DNA from 4 places in the Desulfosarcina variabilis str. Montpellier genome. Region 1 is predicted to be linked to each of the others. Evidence: riboswitches for the same ligand, from Rfam matches in the RefSeq annotation. Region 1 holds a riboswitch; each other region holds the start of a gene.

Region 1 (5,031 bases):
AAAGCGATTTTGCTCATATCCCAGCTTCAGGTTCAGGGTTTCGTATGCATCCTGGCGCGCCGTATTGGCCGAGTCACCGTAAAAATGGTCCGTTCCCAAATAATCTACACGGCCGAACAGCCCGCTCGGGTGGCGGTATTGTGCCCCCAGGTTGAAGGTATACCGCGGGGCATAGGGAAGATCGTTATCGCTATAATCCTTTTCGATTAATGCTGAACCGTCTTCGTTCCATTGCGTGGAATTAAAGTCGTCGAATTTTGATTCGGTGTAACCAAAACCGGCGAAAAACTCCAGGCCGCTCAGTGGTATGGCCTGCAATTGCAGCTCCACACCTTGCGAGCGAGCCTTCGCGGCGTTTGTAATGGTTGTGGTCAACGTGTCATAATCGTATTCCGTGACCTGCTTATCCTCAATATCTATATAGAAAACCGAAATATTGGTGATGAGTCGTCCAGCCCCCCACGTAGCTTTGACACCCGCCTCATAATTCCAGGTATATTCAGGGTCGTATTGAAAGGTCTCCTGTGTGGCGTTCAACCAGTTGAAACCGCCTACCAGATAGCCTTTGGACGCCGATAGATACCCCATGACATCCTTTGAAATATCGTGGTTCACGGCAAATTTCGGCAATAGTTCATCGTATGTCATCTCGCCGTTGCAGGTCACATCCCTGGGGTCATCTTTTTGCTCCCCCTCCATTTCCTGGTGATCGAATCGCAGACCCGCCGTGAGGTGCAGTTTTCTGAAAAGCGTGTAGGTTCCCTGTCCGAAGGCGGCATAGCCAGATGCCTCGATGTCTGTGATCGGATGCATGTAGGTCATCGCGCTGGAAACGATGTCATACTGATAGTCGAAAGTGGTATCTTCAATAAATCCATAAACACCGGCCAGCCATTCAAAGGACCCTCGTCTGGCGGAGGCGATGCGCAGCTCCTGGCTGTATTGGCGCTCCCTGATCTTGAAGATGTTCTCCCTTCTATTCGCGGGGCTGTCCCATAGATCTGAATCATTTTGTTTGTCCAAGGCCTGGTACAAGGCACTGGAGATGGATAAGACGTCAAACGCATCGGTGTCGTATTTGATGCGCAAGGTTTGACTGTTTCCGTCCTGCTCTATATATTCTTCCGTATCCTTACGGACCTCGAAAGAATCCGTTGCATTCGGGCCGCTGAGGAATTGATAGCCTCCGCCATGGTCATCGTAGTGTTGCGTATCCGCGATAAAACCGACATCCCAAGGTATTGAGGGGGTCCACCGCAATGTTGCGCGTCCGTTAAGATGCTCCCAATCCATCACCGTGTCATCACCATTGGATATGTTTTCCGTGTATCCATCCGACACATCATACTGGACCGCCACGCCCAGATAGAGCTTTTCCGGGGCGATCGGCCCCTTGATGCTTGCCCCGGAACGGAAGCTGTTGTAGCTTACATATTCCCCCGAAACCTTTGCTTCAAATTCATCACCAGGCTGCTTCGTTACGATATTGACAACGCCGGATTCGGAGTTTTTTCCGTACAAGGTCCCCTGAGGGCCTTTGAGTATTTCAATCCGCTCGAGATCAAAAAGGGCCACATTCTGCATGTAGTGTATTGGATAACTGACGTCATCAACATAAAAGCCGGCCGGCGAATAGGTTGACGACGTAAAAGAGGAAATGCCTCTGATCACCAGTGCGTGTTCGACGTGGCTCTGCTTCATGAATACATTAGGAGAAAATTTGACCAGATCCACCGCATTTCTGATGGTTGCATCCTCAAGTTCAAAATCGGAAAAAACATCCATGCTGATGGGAATCTCCTGTGGATTTTCCTCTCTTTTCTGTGCTGTGACTGTGACGGACTCCAATTGCACTGCACCGGATGCTTTTGGTTCGATTGTATCTTGAGCAGACGCCATTGAGTCGTCAAAAACCTGCATCACGAATAAAATAAAGAGTGCGCATACTTTTCCATTTTTTTTCATCATTCTCCTCTTCAGCAGTAGTAGTAGTAGTAGTAGTAGTAGTAGTAGTAGTAGTAGTAGTAGTAGTAGTAGTAGTAGTAGTAGTAGTAGTAGTAGTAGTAGTAGTAGTAGTAACGAAATGTGATCTTCCGGCCTGTGTTTATCTTCTTCCCCAAAAGGATCTTTACCCGCTTGCAATGATTCTGGCCAACAGCCAACAGCCCACGACAATTACCGCCATGCTTAAACCGCCAAGACCAATATAGAGATAATAATACCCTGTCCAATCGCATATCCGTCCCATCATTGGATTGACGGCAAACCCGAAAAGAGCAACCAAACTGCCCAGGATGGCGTAGTCCGTTGCGGATCGATTCCCTGTGCTCAAGATCATGATCAGGCTATAGGTGAGAAAGGTAATGACGCCGGCCGTGAGTTTCTCGCCGCCCAGCATGATCCCGAACCCCATCCAGCTTGAAAAACAACCATACGCAATCAAGGCCGAAAAACAATGCATCGCGACGGCAGCCATCCCTCCCAGCACCAGCATTCTGCGATACCCTATTTTTCCCAGCAGCGCGCCGCCTAGTATGGCGCCCAACAGGCACATGGGAGATCCGAACCATATGTTCAACCGGCCAATGGTGGCGGATTCCACGCCCTTGTCGACGAGCATGGCTAACCGTAGCTGCGCACCACCCTGGTCGATCAGCACCAACAGCGCAGCAAGTAGTAAAAAGCTGCGGTTCGCCGGCTGATTGATAAAAGCCCAGAAGCTTCTCTTGTGCACCCCCCTTGTTGAAGTCAATGATTCGACCGGGGTCACTGTGCAGGGAGGCATCTCATGATGAAAAATAATCGGCAGTATAACCAGCGCCTGTGTCGCGGCAATTGCCCACACCGTTAGCGCCCAGCCCTGTTGTTGATAAAAAATCAGAAAAACACCGGCCCCCATCATGTAGCCAAGAACGTACCCGGCGATCTGAATTGTATTTCCCCAGGGCCGTTCGCCGGGAAGCAGGATATCGGTCGCATAACCGTCAACGGCGATATCCACCGTGGCAAAAATGAAATTCATGACAAATACGGCAGGCAAGAGAATATTCAAATGGTCTTGAGGGGAAACCAGAGAAAGCAGGGGCATGGCAAGCAAGGAGACGACCAGCAAGGGCATAATCCATGATTTACGTTTTCCAATGGAAACTGAATAAATACGGTCGACCAGTGATGCATACAAGAACTTGAGCGCCCAAGGACTGAACACCAGCACGGCAAGTCCTATGCAGCCAAGGCTGATTCCCTGTTGACGCAGCAGAATCGGCAGCAGAGTCCAGTTGAAACACAGAAAAATTTTCTGTGAAATATACATGAGGAACAAAAGCCCCAGTTTTCGAAACATCGGACCGTTGGCATGACCATTTGCGATCACATTTGTGAAGGTGTTCATTGATGCACTCATTGAGTAAAAAAAATCCCCGACACTGAACATTCGCATCGGGGATACCGTTTTCATCCACCAGACTATTTCGCAGTCCCACGAATCCGCGTGGGAAAAATGAGCTTTATATATGGTTCAACTACACCAATCGGTCTTCTGGCTCCCAGATCGTCCTACTGGCCGCGCCTTCCCACCTGTCAAGGCAGTGGCATCCTGTCGACGTTCGTCCCTGGTTACAGCGGCGGTTCCGCAACGGATTCACACCGTTTTCCCGTTTACTGCGTGGTTAGGGCGCAGAAAAAAAATAATTACCCCATCCTGCTTGTCCTTGCGCCCGTCTACGGCGTTCCATCCGCCGGCACAGATTCCTAATATGCACCGGCGAATGCGCCTTGTATACGGACGCAAATCCGGCGCAATCTGGTGTGATTATTTTTTTCCTGCACCCTTAACTCGGAATTGCTATCACAAGTTTTAGTATGATGTCTTTTGATCCGTGCACCTTTTTTTATGGCCACGGCACAGTCAAGTGCAGTCCTCTTTCAGGTCACATCGAATTGAATCAAATAGGTATATTCAAACTCCCGGTAATTGATTTTTCTATAGCCCAGCAGGTGCAGTGAGGCCTCGAGTTCCCCGGGGGAAATCCGCGCCTCCAGCGGCGGGCCGAACGGTTGGTCCTCTTTTTTGCTCTCGATGATGGCCAGTCTTCCTGAGGGTTTTAAAATCCGTTGGACTTCCCGGAAAAGCGTTTTCCTGGCAATGGGCAAACCGAAAATATGCAGGACGGTGGCGAGCATACAGCAGTCGATACAGTGGTCCGCGATAGGCAGGGCCTGGGTGATGTCGCCGCCTAAGGCCTGGATGTTATCGATCCCCAGGGAAGCCGCTTCATCCTTCAATCCGTCGATAAGGTACGGCCATTTATCAAAGGCCAAAACCGTTCCTGATGGGCCCACGATTCGGGCCGCGGCCATCGCATAATCACCCGGGCCGCAACCAAGATCGAGAAACGCATCGCCCGGTTTCAGTGCCAGGGCATCGAAAACAACATTTGAATCGTGCATCCAAAAACTACTCGGTCCCCTACCTGTTCCTTGGGAATGGTGATTTCTATCAGTATGCTTGTTCATGTTCACGATGTTTGTCCTATATGTTAAAAATAAAAATCGAGTAATAACGCCCCATAGGAATTATCCGTTCCCGTGTTATCCTTTCCGGCCTGACCAACCGGCAGCGAATCCTCAACCAACATATCAGTTTCATGAAGTATTGCGATCCGAATGGAAAACATCTTGTAATAATAGTAATTGAGTCCGATCATTCCGGCAAAGGCAAACGTCTCCCGGTCAACGTCACGATCATCATCGGTTATGACGCTTCCATCGAAAAAGGCCGAATATATCATTGCCATTGATTTGCAGGTCAGAACCAGTTCCACGCAATGCGGCGATGCCGTCTCTGGTTTGGGAACCAGATGGCTTCCAAAAAATCCATAACCGGGGGGGGCCGGAAAAACATTGAAACCCTCCTGAATATTCCAACCCAATCGTAATCCCAAAACCAGATCGACGCCTGTAATCAGATTGCCGAAGTAACCCATCGGTGCCAGGAAAATCTGCCCGGCCCAGTCGTTCGTGTAGGTGCCC
Region 2 (5,031 bases), 1.3 Mb from region 1:
CCCCAATGCTTGAAGAAATTCTGATCCTCGGAAGCGATAACCGCCAGGGCGGCATAGGGAGAGATGCGGCTTATGGGTACCCATTGGTAATCGATTTTTACCCCGACCATGCGCTCTCTGATCATAAACGCCGTGGTGGGCGGAGGAACCCAGCGAAACAGCAACACCACAGCCAGCGTCAGAACCAAAAACGCCGCAATGGTAATGAGAACGAACCGCCGCAGTCGTCCCCCAAATGTTGATGGTCGTGTGGTTTTCTCTTTCTTGGTCAGCATGATGAATATCAGCCCATGCGGTCGGGAAAGGCAAAAAACTGTGCTGCCGTCCCCTCAAACAGACGCTCACGAATATTTTCAGGAAAATCCTCATTTTGACGACCACGCACCAGGTCTTCAAAAAATTCAGTTCCCGAATCGGTGTTGACCATAATCCGTTCAATCCGCTTGGCCTCGTCCGCCACAATCTGTTTCAACCCATCCCAGGAGGTCTTGACGGTGCTCAGTGTCACGCCGGCCCAAAAACCGGCATCAAGAACCGCACCGATGGTATCATCGGTGCAGTGGTCCACAACCAATGTGTCGGCAAGATCAGAAAATCCACGCAACAGATCCAGGGTGGTTTGCGTGATTGCCGGCTTATTGGATCGGGGCGTGTGAACCCCCACCACGGCACCACGCGTGATCAGCGATCGTCCCAGTTCGAGCTGGGCGAGAAGTACTTCCTTTTCCTGTGCATTGCCTGTTTCCAGGCCGATCTCACCGATCCCCAGGCACAAATGATCCTGCAAATGGGCTTCAAGCAATCCTTTAACTTGCTCAGGCTTCAGGTCCGGTGGGATGGAACGGGGATGAACACCGACGAGAAAATGACATCTCAGCCCCGATGCGGACTGCTCATGGATGCAGCGGGCCTTGGCCTCAAGACATTCCTTGAAATGGGAAACCGATTGTACGCCTTCAAAATAAGCCCATGACACCACACCGCAGCCCTTGTCCATGAGCCATTGAATGCGGTGAGGGTGGTGGCGCACGATCAGATCCAGGTGAACATGACTATCGATCATTGTTGCAGGTAACGACATAATAAAAACCTTCCCGGAATGATTTGCCGAATTGTCGTCAAACCCGATGCTGATGAACGCGTAAAAAGTGCCAGGCACGTCATGCCGGACTTGATCCGGCATCCAGAACATGCTGAAAATCAAGGTTGAGGTTAATAAAACACAAATTCCCGCAAAACGCCATCCATTGAACGAGGCCAAAGGCTTGACATTTTAACGGCGGCATGCACAAAAACAAGCTGTCCATTGGCCATGAGACAAATACAACGAAACCCAATAGTTGCATAAATATAGCATTCAACACGATAGGTGCCAACCTTGCCGACCGCATTTAAAATATGATTTCGATCCATGCCAGGTGGCGACCATGTCCGAGGCGGCTATCGCCAAAGCCATGATCAACCCGGCGATCGTCCGTAATCGGCTCAAGATCCGGGCTACCGTTACCAACGCCCGTGCATTTTTAAGGCTTCAGGAAAAACATGAATCCTTTGACGCGTTTATCTGGGCATTTACCGAGGGTCGGGTCATTCACAACCATTGGCGCACTGCCGACGCGGTTCCGGTGACAACCGTGCTTTCCGACACGGTCAGCAAAACCATGAAAAAAGCAGGATTCAGCTTTGCGGGCAGTACCATCTGTTACTCTTTTTTACAGGCCGCCGGGGTGGTCAACGATCACCTGGTAAGTTGCTTCCGGCATAAAGAACTCATGGTATCGTAAGGGCACGGCGCGCCGTGCCCCTACCGGCAGCCCCGGCATCGCCCGGTATTCGATTCCGCACGTCCATCGAATCAATAATATACATGCCAATGTCGAAGGGCCTTTTCTCCAACGCAGCGTCCGTCAAAGTCTGACGAACTCGTAAAATTCGGTTACTCTGTCTGTCTTTGGAAAGAACTTGACAATAAAGGGCCACCGACAATATAAGATGTTACCAGAAAATTAGAGAAATCTCACCGGCATTTCGAAAATGCCTTTCTCAAAAAGTTAGAAAAACCACCGCAATAACAACGCACGCCATGAAGGCAAATTGGTAGCACCCAGCTTTATCGACCGGTTTGCAATAACACTGCGCGATTCCGCAAAATAGCTGTGTTTGCCCCACTTTTGCAACATTGGGGTGACATCTTTTCGAACCGTCGAATAGCGACAGCTTGTCGTGATGCCTAAATTGAAACGCCGGCATCAGGGAGCCTGTTTTGAGACTTTTTCGGTCTTTAAAGGACTTGTGCGATGATCCTTCATTTAAGACTCAATGTTCGTATTGGCAATGCGAATAATTCGGCATATTACCGAGTAAAAGCTCAAAAAAACTACTTGACAACCAAAAGAAAATATCGCTATGGAGTAAAGTTCGTCTATTTTATCAATCAAAGGTGTCCATCAGGACTTAATAGGGAATCCCGTGCAAATCGGGAGTGGTCCCGCCGCTGTGACATCCATGTTTCCGCGAACGCTGGAAACAACGCTGTTGGCCAAGACGCCACTGTTCGATTATTCTCGAACGGGAAGGCGGCCAGTAGTTGGATGAAACCAGAAGACCTGCCTTTGATGAATCGGTAAAACCCAACGTGGAGGATGGTGTTTTACTCAAATATAGTTGTTCGGTTCGGGATAAAAAACGGTATCCCCGCGTTTTAACAGGCGCGGGGATTTTTTTTGGGGAGAACATTGAGATGAAAATTTGTATCGCGATTGTATTGGCCATGGCCGTTTTTATAGGTGCCCCTGACATCAGCCTTGCCGACAGCACCGTACCCATTGCTTACTGGAAACTTATGGATGAAGAGCGCTACATCCGTCGTTTTGATCTGGAACGTTTCGACTGGCGAACAATCAGAAAAATTCGCCGTCAGAACATGGATGCCGGCAAGGCGGCCAAGTTTCTGACGATCAATGCGCTGCCCCCTTCAGGCAATATCGGCGATATGCAAAAACTGGATAGGCGTTACCTGGGGCAAGCCAGCATCCTGGTACGCGATCCCAACGGAGACATCTCCCAAGTTCCTTCTATGACCACAGAAGATGACAGCGTCAGCCTTCCCAAAGACAAAAAACTTATGGGTCGATACCTACTCGGCGCCCGCATTCCCCTGGGAGAACGTGACGTGGACGCCGACGGTATCAACGAATCCGTCTTTCTTTGCGCCAAACACATAGTCGTTCATCGCAGGCATGGCGGCCGAATGGGACGCGCCTCGGTGGTTTTTTTCGACGATGGCGAGAAGATGCCCCTTGAAATCGGACCGGCCATCAATACGGCCAAATCTAAATTTGGCGGCAGCATGCAGATGCCTCACAACACCTATGAAATGATGGTCAAATACCAGGGCCGCCCCCTGCCTGGGGCAACCGTCACGGTAACCACCGAAGGCAGCCAGTGGGGGAAAACCGTTGTAACCGACAAGGCCGGCAAATTCGAAATCATGCCTACCGATGATCGATTTTCCCAGCACGAATGGCAAAATTACCTCTACACAGCGACCCACCACGATCGTGAGAAGAACACCTACTACGTCGCAACCCTGCCCACGGTTGTTTATCGGAACCAGCCTGAATGGCGATCCAAGGCCATGGGATTTGCCTTCTGGTCTATCATCGGCACCGGCGTTACGCTGCTGATGGTGGCCGGCCTGACCCGCCGACGCCGGCGCCGGGACCGTCAAGCCTTGATCGTATTTGAAAATCACAAAATTCAAAAGGATCTGCCATGAAAATATCCACCCTGCGCTGGACCATCCTGACCGCCGCCTTTGTCATCCTGCTCTTTGGCGCCTACGGCGGATTATATTTTGGTTATTTTCTGCCGACTTTTTCCTGTTGCTGGGTGCGCGCCCGGGCCGGTACCTGCTTCATGCTGACCCTGCAACGGACCCTGGGCCTGTTCACCTGGGAAAGCATGTTCATTTTACTGATTCAGTTTATCTACTTCTCGCTTTTAGTCATCATCATCGGCCGGGCCTGGTGCGGCTGGGTGTGCCCGCTGGGGTTCGTCCAGGACCTGCTCGACCGCCTGAGGCAGGCTGCCGGCCTGGGATATGTGCGTTTCTCTGAAAAACTGCGCCGCAGCCTGGCCTGGATCAAATGGGCCTTTCTCGCGGTCGCCCTACTCCTGCCTTTATGGGTGGCCTTTCCGGTGATGTGCCCGGCCGTGGCCCTGGGGCTGCAGATTCCGTTCTGCCAGCTTTGCCCGGGCAAGTATATCCTGCCGCTATGCGTGGGCAACCCGGACCGGATATCAGTCAACTATGAGAATGGCACGCATGTGGTGATGTCCATTTTAGGATTGGGTTTTTCCATCGTGGCCCTTCTCGGAGCATTGATCAAACGCCGCTTCTGGTGCAGTTTCTGCCCCTTGGGCCTGATTCTTGGGTGGTACCGTAAAATCAGTTTCCTCAAACTCAAGAAAAACGACGCGGCCTGCACCCGTTGTGAAATTTGCTACAACGTCTGTCCTTCGGAAATCATGGAGGTCTTTCGATCCCAAGGGAAAGTGGATGTCACTACATCCGAATGCATGCTGTGCCTGAAATGTGTAGAAAATTGCCCTGAAGAAGGCGCCCTGAAAGCCACATATCTGGGCAAAACCATTTACCAGTCCTCACCCGACAAATTTTTCGCCAAGCGCTGCCTTGACATAACTGCAAATCAAGCTGAAAAGGGATGATAAAAAAATGAAACTCAGTGATATGGCGGATAAACGATCCCGGCGTCTGCTGAAAAGCGTCGCCCGCAGTGCCGCCACCGAATTGGAGCAGCTGCGCTCGATTCCAGGCACGCCAAAGGAGTTAGACTTTTTCTATGATGTTCTGGAAGCGGCCTTCGTGCGTAACGCTCCCACGCCGATGTTAGGCGCCCGGTCCGAGAAGAAGCTGTTTGTGGGCGTCTACTGTATGGTGATACCCGAAGAGTTGATCTACGCTGCCGGCGCGATTCCGGTGCGGCTTTGTGCCGGATGCTTCGAGTC
Region 3 (5,031 bases), 1.7 Mb from region 1:
TATCGAATGGATTTGGGTCCCGAAGATCACCCGCTGGCGTCCAAGTCTTTGAAGCGTCGAAATCACTGGGACAGCGCGGCGGATGTCAAGGCCTATCTGAAGACCAAACCGCTGTTTGCCAACTGGGAAGATGAATTTCTCGATCTTTACATAGAACACGGCACCATGGCAGATAAAGATGGAGGCCTTGAACTGACCTGTCCACCGCCCCGCGAGGCAGCGATTTACATGGGTGACAAATCCCATGATCCCTGGCCCTTGATGTCCAAAATCAAGTGCCCGGTTCTGGTCATCGAAGGTGGTCAAAGCACCAACCGGCAACATATCGACCTTGCCGCGGCCGCCTCCCAGTTTCCCAATGGGCGATTCCAGCGCATTGCCGGCGCCGGCCACTTGGTTCCCATGGAGAAATCAAAGCAAATATTGGAAATTATTTTTGATTTTGTTCGATCCATCCAACAATGAAAAAACTACTCGTTACTGGTGCAAGTGGATTTCTGGGTTGGCATGTCATTCACCATGCAATGCGCCATTGGGATGTTTACGGTATCTGCCTGAGCCATCCCGTGGCCATTTCTGGCGCAAGCATCCTTCGAACGGACATTTCCCGTTACCCGGACCTAAAAAAGTGTTTCCTTGACATCATGCCCGATGCCGTTATCCACACCGCGGCGATATCTGATCCCAATGTTTGTGAACAAACCCCCGCACAAACCAGTGCGATCAATACGCAGGCGTCCATCCATTTGGCCGGGCTATGCGCCGAGGCAGACATTCCATGCGTCTTCACATCAACCGACCTGGTATTCGATGGAACCGACGCCCCCTATACCGAGGATGACACACCGTGTCCGGTAAACCATTATGGCGAGCAGAAAGTCCTGGCGGAAAATGGGATGAAAAACGTATATCCGAGTACCGTTATCTGCCGTCTGCCGTTGATGTTCGGAGATCCGGGACCGGTCGCAAAAAACTATCTCCAGTCCCTGATCCGCGCCTTATCAGAAGGACCGCAGCCAAAACTGTTCATTGACGAATATCGGACCCCCATAAGCGGAAGGTCGGCTGCACATGGATTGATGATCGCGTTGCAGGCACAGCCGCCAATTATCCATCTGGGTGGCCCGACGTGTATCAGTCGATATGAATTCGGATGCCTGGTGGCGGATGTGCTGGGCGTTCCTCGGTCCACTATCATTTCTTGCAGGCAAAAGGACATCGAAATGCCGGCCAAACGTCCCCCCGATGTTTGTCTTGACAGCCATCGGGCCAATGCCATGGGCTTTTGTCCCAGACCGATTCGAGAGGAATTGGAATGCTTACTCGAAGTATGTAGACATTGATGCAACACCGAAGACGGGCGCAAGAACAAGCAATTTTGGTCAATTTATAAAATTTCCGATCCTTAACCATTTTTAATCAACAGGAAGGCATCGGCCAGACGTTTTTCCTGACGCGGCCCACAAACTCAATCCTCTGAGGCCTGAATTTTTCATTTCAGTTGGTGGCTTGATCGAAGGATACACAAAAAACGAAGCAGAACGATTTACGCAGTGGAACGAACTCAAATCATTTATCAGCTATTTTGAAATGCCTTTTTATATCTTCCGGGGAACCATGATATTTTCCACAAACAAATGGCCGTCTTGTGAGACGAATTGGTTGGAAAAAGTTACTATTATTTTGTCTATAGAACGGAGATAGACCTACATTTAAGTTCTATTTCAAGGATACAATTGCGGAATGACCCGCTGCTTTTCTGAGAATCGTTTTCGCCCTTTTTTTTACCTTTTTCAGCAATATTCCATTACCATCTTTCAGGACTTCAAAAGTATCCGAATTGCCCAATTCAAGCGTCTCAACCAATTTTTTGGGGATGACGATACTGCCCCGGCTATTGATGCGTATTTTATTATCAACCTTTTCCGACTTGCGTCCCTTCTTTATATTCTTAATTTTATCTAAAGCAACCAAAGCATCAAAATACGCAATCTTTAGAGCCCCCGGGCTTTTAATACCAAACTTTTCCATAATCTCAAATTTCGGCAATCCCATTTCAACAGCCTGAACCAGAGCATTATGCTCTACCAGTTTCTTTTGCACGTCAAACACCTCGTTTATTTTATTTACTGATTGAAATTTGCACTATGCGATAGGTATGAAACAATTGAAGTAATAATAATTCATTTCGATCATTGTTTCAAGCGCGATAGTGTTAGCGAAACATAAAATAAAGGATCGCATCGATTAAAAGTAGACAGCATACCACTATTTGGCATTTTTCATTGGACATTTGACATTCATCATAATCGCATTCAAAAAAAAATTAGAAAAGAGATTCCACATGCGGGCACCCTGCAGCCGGATCCAAAAGCCATTGACTTTGCGCTTTGGTCTGCTAAAAAAGACGAAGGCAAAGCGCATGTAAGACATACGCAACAGGAAACCCCGTTAGAATCGGGGACGGTCCCGCCGCTGTGTTCGGGGACGAAATCCGCAATCAGCCACTGCCGAATTGGACGAGGCGGGAAGGCGCGGAAAGTAGATTGATCCGTAAGTCAGAATACCTGGTTTTGCCGTCAGCCACGCCCACGATATTTTGGGCCGGTGGCTATTGATACAGGGGTCAAGCAAAGCTGGGTGCAGCCCTTCCCGCGATGATGAAACGCGTGAAGGGTTTTTTATTGATACACAATTCAAAGGAGGTAACGTTGTGAAAACAGTGAAGTGGTTTTTGATGATGACGGCGTTGATGTTGTTCGTGTTTTCCGTAACGGGATATGCTTCGGCTGACCATGGAGGAAATGCTCAGAAAAAGGTAGGCATCCTTCTTGTGGCGTTCGGATCCAGCGAAGCATCCGCCCAGATATCATTCGACAACATCGACAAGAAGGTCAAGGCGGCTTATCCTGGCATTCCCGTCTATTGGGCCTATACATCGCATATTATCCGTGAGAAACTGGCCAAACAAGGCAAGCATTTGGACTCCCCGGCAGTCGCCCTGGCCAAAATGAAGGATGAGAAATTCACCCATGTGGCGGTTCAATCCCTGCACACCATCGCGGGAGAAGAATATCACGATTTACGCCGCACCGTGGGTGCATTCAAGCAAATGGGTGCTTTCCAGCGAGTCATCCTTGGTTATCCGCTAATGGCCACCCAGGAAGACATGCAACGCACCGTGGATGCCATTTTTAAAAGCATTCCCAAAAACCGCAAAGCCAAAGAAGCAGTAGTACTGATGGGACATGGCACCCATCACCCGTCCAACGCTTTTTACGCGGCCTTGATGTTCCAGCTGCAACTCAAGGACCCAAACATTTTCGTCGGTACCGTGGAAGGCTATCCCGGCATTGATTTGATCTCCGATTTATTGAAGCAAAATAAGATAAAAAAAGTGTACCTCATGCCATTGATGTCCGTTGCCGGTGATCATGCCAAAAACGACATGGCCGGTGCTGAGGATGATTCCTGGAAATCAGTTTTAACCAAAGCCGGTTTCAAATGTGAGACCATCCTCAAGGGAACGGCAGAGTATGATGACTTCATCGATATCTGGGTGGATCATGTTGGCGGGCCATTAAATCATTTCAAGTAATTTCCTGAAAAGTCTTTCCAGTCCGATTTTTTGTTGTCTGTTTCCTATTGACACAGTAGTTGAAAAAGAGCGTTCCGTCTCTATCTGGAAAAGAAGCAATTTTCCCTGCCATCCTTCAGTCACTGGACACCATTCAATCAATGGTGGCCGGTGACTGAGGGCGCAGAAAAAAAATAATTGCTCCATTTTGCTTGTCCTTGCGCCCGTCTACGGCGTTCCATCCACCGGCACAGATTCTAAATATGCACCGGCAGATGCGCCTTGTAGACGGACGCAAATCCGGCGCAATCTGGTGTAATTATTTTTTTCCTGCACCCTGAAATCCCAGGACAGTTCTCCTATCGTTTTATCATTTGTTTGCGTCTTAATCGTCTTGGAACTGATTCCCTTTTCTCCTGATGTGGATTGAATCCCGGCCTCCAACTTCATATAACGATGCTTCATCGTAAAGCCCGACCAGTGGTTTACAAGTCGGGCAATACTTTCGCGGAGTCCCCCGTCCGGTCCACAGCATATGCACGAGATGGTATTGACCGCATCGCGGGCAAATGCATCGAATCGTTTTTTTACTCAACTTAAGGTTAAACACAATAGATAGGATCCGCTTTTTTTCTCGTTGATCCAATTTCAATGGGCGTTGTTTATCGTGTTAGTATTTCTAATATCCGCAATCAAATCCAGCCAACTGCGGATGCTTTTCAAATTATTGACGTCATTATTTACAATTGGGCTGGTAACACCGACATAGGGATCAGTTCGTTGTCCGCTGGCGTGAAAGTCAAAATTCTTCAGCTTCGCGTAAAATGTTTTAAAAACCTCTCGCTTGGCCGTAAGGTAGATGGTGGCATCCAAAGCAATACCACTGAATTGGATAAAATGCTGAATTAAAATGTAAAAACAAGTAGCTGAAAGGTATTTTGATCGATCATGTTTGTATATTTCCGGGTAAAACCGGGATACCAATAGACAATGCTCAAGCGGGTCCATAAAGAAGAGGATTTCCTTGGATATATGCGCCCCTGTTTCAATATCGGTAATATAGTAATCCGCACAGTTGAAAGCATACTGAAATGATAATCCGAAACGACTGAAAAAAACGGGTGTATACCGCTGTATGAATGTTTGCTTTTTGTTCGCTATGCAAAAAAGGTCCATGAAATCACCTGTCATTCCACGACCAACGCATGATTGGTGATTTACCCGCGGATATACGTCCAAATCACCAATCCACCATCTCCAAAAATAAAAAAAAACCGTTACCCGCTAAACGCGTCAGTCCCTCAACTCGTATACCGGAAACATGGATGCGCCTTTCGGATGATTTTCCGTACGATACAGGGCGCCTTTTTCCAGTATCCGAAAGTCAGGGGTATCGCTGCTTCCCAATGCGTGATGGTGGGTCCGAAAAACCTGACCATCCGTTCGCAGCTCGT
Region 4 (5,031 bases), 1.2 Mb from region 1:
CGCTCTATTCGGGCAATAGCATTGGAGGCGTGATCAACATAAAAACACTAGGACCAAAGCGATACGAGACCGTAAAGCCGGATGTTAAGGCAGCCGCCAGTTACAAATCTTATAATACCCAGAACTACAGTTTTGAGCTCAACGGTGGCGCGGGCTCATTTGTTTATGACTTCTGGTACCAGAAATATCATACTGATGGATATCTCAGGAATCATGAGGCGGATTTGGACATCGTAAGCGGTCGTCTCGGCTATCTGCTTCCATCTGATGGATATATTTATTTAACCGCCACACACGGCAATTCGGACTATGAAGAATACGTGATCAATGACCCTTCAAGAAGTGACTATGACGCCGGGTATCCAGTCACACCATCAGTGTGGCGGTCGTATGAAGCCTGGCAGAACCCGGCCATGAACAAAGAAGACGATTCTTTTCGACTGGATTACAATCAACCGACGCCTTTTGGGCTCTGGTCATTGGGAGCGTATTACCACCAACAGCATCATACCGGCGAAAAATGGGATTATATCGACGCAGATGATGAGTCCCAAGGAATTGAAAGAGTATCATCCAGAGATGAAAAATGGAGAGAGTGGGGAGGAAGAATCCAGGATGAGATACAGCTTTTTGAAGATCATCTCATAACGTTTGGTTATGACATGAACAATCTATATAGAAACCTCGGGCTGGCATCCTGGGACCGGCCTGAATCCCGCGGAAAATATCAGAAAATCATCGCGCTGTCCGGATTATATATTCAAGATAAATGGCAAATCTTTCCACGCCTTTCCGCCATGCCAGGGTTGAGATATGAGATGGTTGAAATTAACTGGAGGAATTGGAACGAGAAGGCCCAGGAATACAGGAACCCTGAGGTCCAGAAGGATTTTGTCGCAAAGGACTATGATCAGGTGGTACCGAAATTTTTTGCCACCTATGAACTCGATGATCTTTCTGATGCGTTAAGGGACACATCCATATCCGCTGGTGTCAGCAAGATATGGACGCCGATATCCTATTGCATCGTCTGAACCGGGGGCGTGGGGGTCGAGGTCGATCCCGAACATGGCGTTGGCTATGATTTCATCCTTTCAAGAAGAATTTGGCAAGACATCAACATCAAGGTCGATTTTTTCCACTATGAAATAAAAGACTATGTGGTATCGCGTAACTATAGCAAATATGGGGGTACACCTCCCATCTATGGCAATACTCGGATGAACCTTGAAAAGGTACATAAAAACGGAGTGGAGGTAGAACTCAACGGGCATATTCTTGATGATCTCTCATTGTATGTCAGCTACGCCTATCATGACTGGGAGAGCAAGGGCCCGGAACCGCAGGGCGCTGAGCTGGGAGATCGGGCCAAAAACCGGGTAACCGCAGGTGTTCGCTACAATCTTTTTGAGAACACCCTGCTTATGCTGGATTATAAATTCCAGGATGAACAAATTTCTCATGTCAACGAAGAAGTTCCACCAAACTCAGGGAACTGGGTCTGCTATGACTATCCCATAGATGCGTATCATGTGTTTGATTTTGGGATAGAACAGACGCTTTTTAAAAATCGCAGATTCATCAAGGATGCGGTTTTAACACTCTATGTGAACAATCTTTTTGATTCAGAATATGAAAACGCCGAGGGGTTCCCGATGGCAGACCGAACCTTTGGCGCCGGTTTGTGCTTTAGGTTCTGATCGTCAATAATAATGCTCGTTTTTCTCTATGATCAATGGATATTCCGCTGGTTACCAGCAAGTCCTCTTATGCTTTTGAAGCTTTGCGTGAAGAGAAAAATGGGTGTCAATAGCAGATACATTTAGTCACTATGAACTGATCTTTTCGCTTGACAATTAAAAACCAATTTTATTATGTGTCAGCGTTTGATTTTTGGTAGAACAATCGCGTCACCAATCATGGGTGTCCGCTTTGGACATAATAGGGAATCCCGTGAGAAACGGGAGCGGACCCGCCGCTGTAACACATATGCTTTGGTATAATCAAAGTGAGCTTTCCGGCAATTTGGGTCACTGTTCGACATCGCTTGAATGGGAAGACCGCCGAGAAGTGTGTGAAGCCAGAAGACCTGCCCATCGATTGACTGCGATCGCCCCCGGGTGATGGGGTAAATTGCGGTAATATAATGTTATACAAGGGATTTAAAACGGAATCCCCGCGTCCAATAGTGGACGCGGGGATTTTTTTTGACGAGGAATATTACGCTTACGAGATCGGCCGGGAACGCAGTTATTTTGCCGAGGTACAATTCAACTTGTAGCCGATCCCAATGTGGAATCGACGTTGGCTTTAATTCTCTTTCAATCTGCTGCGAAAAATAGAAAGGACGCAAAAAATGAACATGACGATCAGGCGCACTGCGCCCACGCTGGGGCTGATCCTGATGCTGATTTGGCCCACGATGGGGATGGCCGAGGAAAAGACAACGGTGTTGGATGAGATGGTGGTCTCGGATAGCGCCAGCGAGGTCAAGGTGCTAAGCACGCCCGGCACAGTCAACATCTTCACCGCCGAGGACATTGAAAAAGGCGGCTATACCAACGTGGCCGATGTCATCAACGGGCTGCCCGGCATCACCAATGACACGACCAATCCGGCCACGCCCAAATACAATTTTCGCGGCACGGCCTATCCGCACTCCAGAGGGGCCACGGTTTACGTGGATGGCCGTGAAATCACCATCGGCAGAATCGGCTATGGGGATCTTGGTTTCGTGGATATCGACGACGTTGAACAGATTCAGGTCATCAAGACACCAGGCGTTCAATTCGCCGAGCCCTCCCGGGGCATCATCTACATCACCACCAAGCGGGCCAAGGAAGACGGTCATCGCCAGCGCATCAAGGCCCAATACGGCTCATGGGGGCTTCATAGCGAGAATGTCTCAGCTTGGGGCAGGCAGTCGGCTATCGACTATCGCATCAGCGCCAACAACCAGGGCGGCGACGGTTACAGCCACACGGATGACGAACGCAAAGGCGTCAATCTGAAGGCCGGGTATAACTTTGACGAAGAGACCCGGCTGGGTTTCGGCGGGGGATACCAGAAGCAGGATTATTACTCCCTTACCAGTTTGAAAAAATGGCAATGGGACCGTGATCCGCGTGACAACACCCCGCCCAATGATCCGGACGATCCCACCTATAATTTGAGCCCTTATGACTACGACATCGAGATATACGACGGGTTCGCCGAGTTTAATACCGAGAAGGAACACTGGTTCGCCAAATCCCTGCTCAGCTTCATGCATAATGAGACAGAATACCTCTCCCAAAAAAACAAAAACAACCCGACCTACGCCGATGGCAACGACACCAGCAGCTATCTGCGTGACTATGATGAAGACCGACTGACATTCAAGGTTTCCGGCGGCTATAAGTTTTCCGGGGCCAATTATTGGGACACCCTGACCCTGGGAGTCGAGTATGACGGTCACGACTATGATCAGGTACGCTCCTATCCCTTTCTGGACGACACTACACGGCGGGAGGATGAAATCCAGCAATACGACCTTAATATTGCCATCGATCGAAAAAGTGTTTTCCTGGTCAATGATCTGGGACTTTTTGATCATTTCAGTCTCCAGACCGGCGTGCGTTACGATGATGTGCAGCTTTGCTTTGAGAATCAATACCCGGAGGACCCGGATGTGGAAAACAACTACCGTGAAACATCGTGGCATGTCTCCCCCGCCTATAGTTTCAGCGGCCAGGATAATCTCTATTTCACCGTCAGCCAGTCCTATTTTTATCCTAACATCGACTACACCCGCATGTCGGCCCAGGCCAATGACGAGTATCCGGAAAATGACCCCAGCAATCTAAAACCAGAGGATATCCTCACCTACGAAGTGGGCTTCAAACAGCAATTAAGCCGATTTTTCAACTACTCCATCGCCCTTTACTATATGGACATCGATGATAAATTTATCTTTCAATCTAAATTTGATGAAGAAGGAGGAGAGTGGAATTCTATCGGTGCCGTCAATCTGGGCAAAGCCGTTCACAAGGGTATTGAAATCGAACTGGATGGCAGGCCCTGGCACTGGCTCGGATACCGCGTGAACTACGGCTACATGAATGCAAAATGGGATGACCCGGAGGCGGTCTACAGTTCCTATGTCTGGGCGGATGACCCGGCGGATGATTATCGGACAGGCATTTCGGTTGACGGATATAGACTTTCACGCACTCCGGAACATAAGGTCACGGCTACGGTTAACCTCTATCCGACCAGCCATCTGACCGCTTGGTTCAATCTCACCTATGTGGACGATCAATATGTCGACTATTTAGAACGCGTCGTCCAGCCGTCGGTGACCACCCTTGATTTCAAGCTTTCCTACACCTTCGACGGCGGATCTCTCGGCCAGGTGCAGTGGCAGGACATTACCATCCACGGCCTGGTGAAGAACCTGACCGACGAAAAGGATGCGTACTACTCCAATTCCTACGGCACACGTAATGATGACGGCAGCCTGGACACCAACTATTATCCCTACGCCGGCCGTTATTTTGAAATCGGACTGACCATGAATTTCTAACAAAGGAGGAAATCCCATGCGCTATTTGAAACCCAGTATCTTGGCCGGTATGTTTTCCGGAATTTTTCTGCTTACTACTGTTGCCCAGGCCCACTTCCTGTGGCTCAACGCCCACGACTACACTCCCAAGGCCAATCAAGCGGCCCGCTTCACGGTCGGCTGGGGACACGCCTTTTACAATCCGGTCGGCGACATTCTGGAAGGTAGTGATATGCTCGGCGGCATCAGCATGATCGACCCGCAGGGCAAGACCATTGCCATCAAGCCATTCAACAGTTTTCAATACGAATCCGAGCGCCCGCTACCTCAAGGGACCTACCTGGCCATGGTCAATCGCAAGGAAGGCTTTTCGACCAAAACCGTGGACGGCTACAAACACCAGTCCCGCAAAGGCCTTAAAAACGTAATTCACTCACGCTACACCGGGATGTATGGCAAGGCTATCATCAATGTGGGTGCGCCTACCG

What was found. Region 1 has a riboswitch for cobalamin ahead of Dvar_RS32065 (MFS transporter). Riboswitches for the same ligand answer to the same signal wherever they lie in the genome.
Region 2: linked by a shared signal. The riboswitch ahead of Dvar_RS37910 (hypothetical protein) and the one ahead of Dvar_RS32065 (MFS transporter) in region 1 are both predicted to bind cobalamin.
Region 3: linked by a shared signal. The riboswitch ahead of Dvar_RS24170 (sirohydrochlorin cobaltochelatase) and the one ahead of Dvar_RS32065 (MFS transporter) in region 1 are both predicted to bind cobalamin.
Region 4: linked by a shared signal. The riboswitch ahead of Dvar_RS37305 (TonB-dependent receptor) and the one ahead of Dvar_RS32065 (MFS transporter) in region 1 are both predicted to bind cobalamin.

Annotation. Positions count from the first base shown of each region.
Region 1 covers NZ_CP159846.1:7,084,590-7,089,620, forward strand. Annotated here, with positions in the region: gene Dvar_RS32055 (TonB-dependent receptor) at 1-1,968, opposite strand, end outside; gene Dvar_RS32060 (hypothetical protein) at 1,977-2,120, opposite strand; gene Dvar_RS32065 (MFS transporter) at 2,129-3,391, opposite strand; cobalamin riboswitch at 3,511-3,696, opposite strand; gene Dvar_RS32070 (class I SAM-dependent methyltransferase) at 3,925-4,515, opposite strand; gene Dvar_RS32075 (lipid A deacylase LpxR family protein) at 4,539-5,031, opposite strand, start outside.
Region 2 covers NZ_CP159846.1:8,395,576-8,400,606, forward strand. Annotated here, with positions in the region: gene mtgA (monofunctional biosynthetic peptidoglycan transglycosylase) at 1-275, opposite strand, end outside; gene Dvar_RS37900 (TatD family hydrolase) at 284-1,081, opposite strand; gene Dvar_RS37905 (DNA-3-methyladenine glycosylase I) at 1,341-1,784, shown strand; cobalamin riboswitch at 2,422-2,629, shown strand; gene Dvar_RS37910 (hypothetical protein) at 2,741-3,778, shown strand; gene Dvar_RS37915 (4Fe-4S binding protein) at 3,775-4,731, shown strand; gene Dvar_RS37920 (2-hydroxyacyl-CoA dehydratase) at 4,739-5,031, shown strand, end outside.
Region 3 covers NZ_CP159846.1:5,339,485-5,344,515, forward strand. Annotated here, with positions in the region: gene Dvar_RS24155 (alpha/beta fold hydrolase) at 1-465, shown strand, start outside; gene Dvar_RS24160 (SDR family oxidoreductase) at 462-1,343, shown strand; gene Dvar_RS24165 (AbrB/MazE/SpoVT family DNA-binding domain-containing protein) at 1,720-2,103, opposite strand; cobalamin riboswitch at 2,400-2,590, shown strand; gene Dvar_RS24170 (sirohydrochlorin cobaltochelatase) at 2,714-3,598, shown strand; gene Dvar_RS24175 (hypothetical protein) at 4,226-4,753, opposite strand; gene Dvar_RS24180 (hypothetical protein) at 4,871-5,031, opposite strand, start outside.
Region 4 covers NZ_CP159846.1:8,252,241-8,257,271, forward strand. Annotated here, with positions in the region: partial or broken gene Dvar_RS37300 (TonB-dependent receptor) at 1-1,700, shown strand, start outside; cobalamin riboswitch at 1,905-2,112, shown strand; gene Dvar_RS37305 (TonB-dependent receptor) at 2,357-4,564, shown strand; gene Dvar_RS37310 (DUF4198 domain-containing protein) at 4,581-5,031, shown strand, end outside.